Regions from separate parts of the Kitasatospora sp. NPDC048296 genome, predicted to be linked through region 2. Evidence: riboswitches for the same ligand, from Rfam matches in the RefSeq annotation. Region 2 holds a riboswitch; the other holds the start of a gene.

Region 1 (3,392 bases), on a different contig from region 2:
GTGATCTGCGCGGCCGTCGACGCCGGGCAGGGCTTCGCCACGCTGGCCCGGCAGATCGTGCAGACCGTGCTGGGCGTCAGCGAGGTCTACATCGCGCCGGCCGACAGCGACCAGTCGATCGCCGGGCCCTCCGCCCGCGGTCGGCACACCTGGGTCTCCGGCGGCGCGGTGGAGCGGGCCGCGCTGATGGTCCGCCACCAGCTGCTGCAGCCGATCGCGGCCAACTTCGGGATGTCGGCGGAGCTGCTGCAGATCGCCGACGGCAAGATCACCTCCTACGACGGGGTGCTCGGCATGCCGGTCGCCGAGGCGCTGGAGGGCAAGGAGCTCTGGGCCACCGCGCAGTGCCGCCCGCACCCGACCGAGCCGCTGGACGAGTCCGGGCAGGGCGACGCCTTCGTCTCCATCTCCTTCTGCGCGATGCGCGCGGTGGTGGACGTGGACATCGAGCTGGGCACCGTCCGGGTGGTCGAGATGACCGTCGCCCAGGACGTCGGGCGGGCGCTGAACCCGCGGCAGATCGAGGACCGGATCGAGGCCGGCGTGGCCCAGGGCGTGGGCCTGGCGCTGATGGAGGACCTGCAGACCTCGGACGGGGTGCTGCTCAACCCCTCGCTGACCGGCTACCGGCTGCCCACCTCGCTGGACACCCCGGAGGTGCGGATCGCCGCCCTGCTGGAGGAGCGGGACGTGGTCGCCACCTTCGGCGCCAAGGCGGTCAGCGCCGTGCCCGCGGTGGTCGCTCCGTCGGCCGTCGCCGCCGCCGTCCGGGCCGCCACCGGCCTGCCGGTCGGCCGGCTGCCGATCCGGGCGGAGGACGCGGTCACGGCCTGACCCGAAAAGGCTGGCCCGAAAGGCTGATCCGAAAGACTCACCGGAAAAGCTTGGCCCGAAAAGCGCGAAGGGAATTGCCGGTCGACGTTCCGAGTCGACCGGCAATTCCCTTTTCCGAGGCCGTGGCGGGAATTGAACCCGCGTTCACCGCTTTGCAGACGGTCCCCTGAACCACTCGGGCACACGGCCAGTGAATTCAGGATGGCGGAGCCGGCGAATGGGGTCAACGAAGTTTTGTAAATTCTGTATGGCAATGTGTGCTACCGTCGAAGGCGGTGGCTGTTTTCCCGCCACCCCGGACGAGCGCGTCGTACCCGGTGACGACAAGACGACGCAGTTCAGCGGCAATCCGGCCGCTGTGGACTGCGGAGGTACGGCCGTCATGGCTTGGCTCGTTCTGATCGTCTCGGGTCTCCTGGAGACCGTGTGGGCGGTGGCCCTGGAATCGTCCAAGGGTTTCTCCCGCCTCGTTCCCAGCCTCGTGTTCGGCGTCGCCCTGCTGCTCAGCATGGGCGGGCTGGCGTACGCGATGCGCACCATCCCGATCGGCACCGGGTACGCGGTCTGGGTCGGCATCGGCGCGGTCGGCGCCGCGCTCTACGGCATGGCCGCCCTGGGGGACCCGGTGACCGTGGCCCGGATCGGCTGTCTGCTGCTGATCGTCTCCGGCGCGGTGGGGCTCAAGGTGCTGCACTGAGCCCCGGTCCGCCGCACCGGTCCTACGCCTGCGGACCGAGCCGATCACCGACTCGGGTCAGGGGTCATCGAGGCGGACGGCTCTTACGATGTTACGTATGACCACTGCCTCCCCCACCTCGGTCGACTCCACCCCGATACCCGACGGCACCGACCCCGGCGGCGGGGTCCTCAGCGGCCGCTACCGGGCGCTGACGCTGGGAATCGTGTCGGTGGTCCTGGTGATCGCCTTCGAGGCGACCGCGGTCAACACCGCGATGCCGACCGCGGCCCGCCAGCTGAACGGCCTCGGACTGTACGCCTTCGCCTTCTCCGGCTACTTCACCACCACGCTGTTCGCGCTCGTCGTCTCCGGGCAGTGGTGCGACCGACGCGGACCGCTGCGGCCGCTGTTCACCGGCATCGCGGTGTTCGGCGCCGGCCTGGTGGTGGCCGGCACGGCGCCCGGCATGTGGGTGTTCGTGGCCGGGCGGGCGATCCAGGGCCTGGGCGGCGGGCTGGTGATCGTCGCGCTGTACGTGGTGGTCGGCCGGGCCTACCCGGAGCGGCTGCGCCCGGCGGTGTTCGCGGCCTTCTCCTCGGCCTGGGTGCTGCCCTCGATCGTCGGGCCGCTGGTCTCCGGGGCCGTCACCCAGCACCTCGGCTGGCGCTGGGTGTTCCTGGCGGTGCCGGTGCTGATCCTGCTGCCGCTGGCCGTGATGGGTCCGGCGCTGGCCCGCTCGGAGCGGGAGCATCCGGTGCTCAAGGGCGCGGACTTCGACCGCCGGCGCACCCTGCTGGCCGCGATGGCCGCGGTCGGCGCCGGCCTGCTCCAGTACGCGGGCCAGCGCCGCGATCTGATCGGGCTGGTCCCCGGGATCGCCGGGGCGGCGCTGCTGGTGCCGGCGGTCCTCGGGCTGCTGCCGAAGCGGACCCTGCGGGCCGGGCGCGGGCTGCCGACGGTGATCCTGCTGCGAGGGGTGGCGGCCGGGGCGTTCTTCGCGGCCGAGGCCTTCATCCCGCTGATGATGACCACCCAGCGTGGCCTCTCGCCGACGCTGGCCGGGCTGACCCTGACCAGCGGCGGGCTCTCCTGGGCGCTGGGTTCCTGGTTGCAGGGGCGGCCCGGGGCCGAGCGTTACCGCGAGGCGATGATCCGGTGCGGCTTCGTGCTGACCGCGGTGGCGATCGCGGGCGCCGCGCTGGTGCTGGTTCCGGGGGTGCCGGCCTGGGCGGCCTCGGTGGCCTGGGGCGTCGGCGGCATCGGGATGGGCCTGGCGGTCGCGAGCGTCAGCGTGCTGATGATGAAGCTCTCCGCGCCGGAGGACGCCGGGGCCAACTCGGCCGCCCTGCAGATGAGCGATGCGCTGGGCAACGTGCTGCTGACGGGCCTGGCCGGGGTGCTGTTCGCGGCGCTGGGCGGCGGCTCGCTCGCCGTCGCCCACGAGTGCGCCGCGGCCGCCGGCTCGCCCGGCGCCTTCGCGGTGATCCTGCTGGTGATGGCCGGGGTGGCGCTGCTGGGGGCGCTGCTCGCCGGCCGGGTCCGCGCCCGGTCCTGACGCTCAGTCCGCGGTGGCGACGGCGGTGGGGGAGGGGGCCGGCGGCGGCGCCGCCGGGATGCCGAGGAGGCCCTCCCAGCCGCCGGCCGGGGACTGGCCCGGGCCGAGGCTCTGCAGCTTGCGCAGCACCGCCGGGTCCTGGGCGTCCAGCCAGTCCACCAGCTGGCGGAAGGAGACCAGCCGGACCTCCGGCTTGCCCGCGATGGTCCTTAGCACGTCCTCGACGGCGTTCATGTAGATGCCGCCGTTCCACTCCTCGAAGTGGTTGCCGATGATGTACGGCGCCCGGTTGCTGTTGTAGGTGCGGTCGAAGCCCATCAGGTA
Region 2 (3,392 bases):
ACCACCTCAGCCACCACGACCAGCCAGTACCGTCCCCCGAAGCTCGTGCCCGTGGATCCGCCGCCGTTCTCGGCCGCTTGAGGCCGGCGCCGTCCGAAGAGGACCAGCCCGAGGAACGCGGCCACGCCGATCACGCGCAGTGGGATGGCCACCCCTGCCGGCAGTGCTCCCGCGTTGGCCTCGATGAAGACGAGCCCGAAGCCGGCGCCGACGAGCCGACCAACTTGATCTTTAGTCATGTCGGCCAGCATCCCAGTCGAATGCACATTCGGGGGGCGGGATGTCCTCCTGGTCTGCCCTTACTGTCGTACGGTGGCTGGAGCACTGGAGGGGATCGCATGAATCCCGAGCACTACCGCCTTCTCGAACAGGCCCGACGGAGCCTCCCCGACGGCTACAAGGTCGAGTTGTCCGGCGACGTCATTGTCATGCAGGCGTCTCCGCCGTTGATTCACCAGCTGAACCTTGCCCTCGTCCAACGACAGTTCGAGGCCCACTGTCCTGCCGGGTACTTTCCGACCGGCAACAGCGACCTGTCCTCGTCAGAGGTCGGAGCAGTGAGGAACCCGGATCTCACCTACCTGCCCGTAGACGTCGTCGACCTTGCCGGGCGCAGCATCCCTGCAGAACTGGCTCTGATCGCGGTCGAGATCGTTTCCCCGTCGAACCCGGACAACGACTGGGCCGGGAAGGTCCGCGACTACCCGCGCACGGGCTTCCCGCTCTATCTGATCGTTGACCCACGGCAGAAGACGGTCACCCTGTTCTCCGAACCGAACCGTGATCGCTACCACACCAGGACCGAACGGGAATTCGGCGAGCGGATCCACATCCCCGAGCCGTTCGGCTTCGACCTGGACTTGTCCGCGCTGGTCCCCTACCGGGACTGACCCGCCTCAGTCGCTCGGCCAGAGGATCAGGTCGTCCAGCGGGTGGCGACGCGGCTGGTCGCCCAGTTCGGCGACGGCTGCGCGGATCCGGTGCAGGTGGTCGACGGTGAGCTGGAGCGGGGGTTCGTCGGGCTGGTAGGTGGTGCGGATCGGGTAGTCGATGCCCGGGGCGCGGGTCATCTCGATGTGGCAGCCGAGGACGTACGTGACCGGGCGGCTCTCGGTGAAGGCGATCAGTCGGTCGATGGTGCGGGCGAAGGCGGGCCAGTCGTTGATGTAGAGCCGGCCCGGGTAGACGGTGTCGCCGGTGAGCAGGAAGCCCGTCCACGGGTCGTAGTAGGTGACCGCCGCCTCGTGGTGTCCCGGGGTGGCCAGGCATTCCAGTACCCGCCCGCCGCCGAGGTCGACGCGGGCCGTGGCCTCGGGGGCCCGGTCGAAGCCGAAGTACGCCCAGGCCGTGGCAAGGTCGGCGCCGACCAGGGTGGTCGCGGGCCGGTCGGCGAACTGGCCGTCGCCGGCGATGTGGTCGCCGTGCGGGTGGGTGTGCAGCACCAGCAGGGGGTACTCGTCCCGGGGGTGGCGGGTGAGCCAATCGGCCATCAGGTCGTCGACCGTCGCGCGCAGCGGGAAGTACGAGGCCTCGGCCGTCGCCCCGGTGTCGATCAGCACCGCCCGCTCCGCTCCGAAGAGCAGGAAGAGGAACGGTGCCTCGTAGTTGACCGCCTTGTTCTGCCGCAGGATGACGGTGTGCTCGTCGTACTCGTGGACCTGGATGTCCGGGTCGGTGTTGTGCTTCGCGGACGGGGATCCGTGGATCCACCGCACGTCCAGCGGACGGGCGATCGGTGCACTGGCAGCGGACATGACGCCTCCAGAGTGCGTCGTCTTGGCGGGCCGGGTACGGCGCACGTCTCGTCCGGGGCGGGCGCTGCTGCACCGCCCCGGGGACGCTAGCACGAGCAGTGCGGAGGCTCGTACCGGAATCCCTCGGCGCTACCAGTGGATTCAGCGGTCCAGAGGAGAAACGTCTCGGGCGAGCTGGACGAAGTCGGTCCACGCCTCAGGGGTGAAGCGGAGCTGCGGGCCGGTCCTGTCCTTGGAGTCGCGGACGTGGATGGAGGCCGGGGTGACCGCGATCTCGACGCAGGCGCCGCCCTCGGTGTTGCTGTGGCTGGACTTGAACCAGGTCAGCGCGTCGTTCATAGCTCCTCCAGCAACTCGCTGATCAGCTTGGCCGAGGCCTCGGGATCGAGTGCCTGCCGGAGGATCATTTCATGGCGATGGCTGAGGACGCTTACCCTGGCGGGGTCTGCGTGGAGCATGCCCAACGCCTGGCCCTCCTCATACGCGAGCCGCTGGTGCTCGGCTGTTTCCAGAAGGATGAACTGCCCGTTCAGGCCAGGGTGGATTCCACGGGATGGAACCACTTGAACCGTGATGTGACGCGCCTCGCCGATGGCCAGAACGTGGCGCAGCTGTCGGCGGTGGGCTTCGATAGTTGTGAGGGGCCGTCGTAGGACGCCTTCTTCGATGAGAAAGTTGAAGGCCCTGGTCTGTACCTTCAGCATTTCCTGGCGTTCCAACCTCGCAGCGACACGCGTTTCGACCGTCTCGTCATCGAGCGGCGGCCAGTGGGAGTTGAGGAGTGTTCTCACGGTCTCCTCGGTCTGCAAAAGACCCGGAAAGAAGTGGTTCTCGTACCAGTTGAGTGCTACGGCCTCGGCTTCGTACTTCATGTAGTCCTCGGCGGATGACGGATATTTCTCCGGCTTCAGGAAGTCCGCTCCTGCCGCCAGAATTCCCTTCGCGCCGCACATTTCGTCGGCCACCTGCAACAGGTGCAGTGACGGCTTCCGGCGCCCGGCCTCCATCGATCGAAGGCTCTCGTAGCTGTACCCGGCTTCAGCCGCCAGGTCCTCCCGGCTGACTCCGGCGCGAGTCCGCCAGAGCTTGATCTGGTTGCCGCAGTACTGCCAGGACATCGGCGGCGGCGTGGCGGACGAGGACGCGTTCAAGGCTGACCCCCCAAGGTCATCCGGTGTGGCCCTCGACGTTAGGCGCTCAGCGGTTCGGGGGTGTGCGAATCGATCGAAACCATCCCTACGGGTGACCCCAGCAGGTGGGCGGGTCCTGGTCGGCGGCGAGGACGTCTGGAGGCTGCGCCCGCGCCAGGCCGCCCACCGGGTCGCCCTGCTGCCGCAGGGCCCGCAGGCCCCCGAGGCGGTCACCGTGGCCGGGCTGGTGCGCTACGGGCGCCACCCGCACCAGGGCCTGTTCCGCCAGTGGTCGCCGGACGACGAACGGCTCACCGCGGAAGCCCTGCGTGCCACCGGCGTGGACGCCCTGGCCGACCGCCGCCTCGACCGGCTCTCCGGCGGCCAGCGCCAGCGCTGCTGGCTCGCCATGGTCCTCGCCCAGGACACCCCCGTCGTGCTGCTGGACGAGCCGACCAGCGCCCTGGACCTCGGGCACGCGGTGGAGGTGCTGGAACTGGTCCGCGAG

The links. Region 2 has a riboswitch for guanidine ahead of ACGF12_RS01800 (MBL fold metallo-hydrolase). Riboswitches for the same ligand answer to the same signal wherever they lie in the genome.
Positions count from the first base shown of each region.
Region 1: another riboswitch for guanidine. It lies ahead of ACGF12_RS17110 (DMT family transporter); the one in region 2 lies ahead of ACGF12_RS01800 (MBL fold metallo-hydrolase).

Region 1 is NZ_JBICZB010000025.1:26,214-29,605, forward strand. Features, by position in the region: gene ACGF12_RS17100 (xanthine dehydrogenase family protein molybdopterin-binding subunit) at 1-834, shown strand, start outside; tRNA gene ACGF12_RS17105 (tRNA-Cys) at 952-1,023, opposite strand; guanidine-III (ykkC-III) riboswitch at 1,107-1,172, shown strand; gene ACGF12_RS17110 (DMT family transporter) at 1,217-1,531, shown strand; gene ACGF12_RS17115 (MFS transporter) at 1,629-3,068, shown strand; gene ACGF12_RS17120 (hypothetical protein) at 3,072-3,392, opposite strand, start outside.
Region 2 is NZ_JBICZB010000002.1:5,816-9,207, forward strand. Features, by position in the region: gene ACGF12_RS01790 (hypothetical protein) at 1-239, opposite strand, end outside; gene ACGF12_RS01795 (Uma2 family endonuclease) at 339-890, shown strand; gene ACGF12_RS01800 (MBL fold metallo-hydrolase) at 897-1,754, opposite strand; guanidine-III (ykkC-III) riboswitch at 1,766-1,833, opposite strand; gene ACGF12_RS01805 (DUF397 domain-containing protein) at 1,896-2,093, opposite strand; gene ACGF12_RS01810 (Scr1 family TA system antitoxin-like transcriptional regulator) at 2,090-2,872, opposite strand; gene ACGF12_RS01815 (ABC transporter ATP-binding protein) at 2,997-3,392, shown strand, end outside.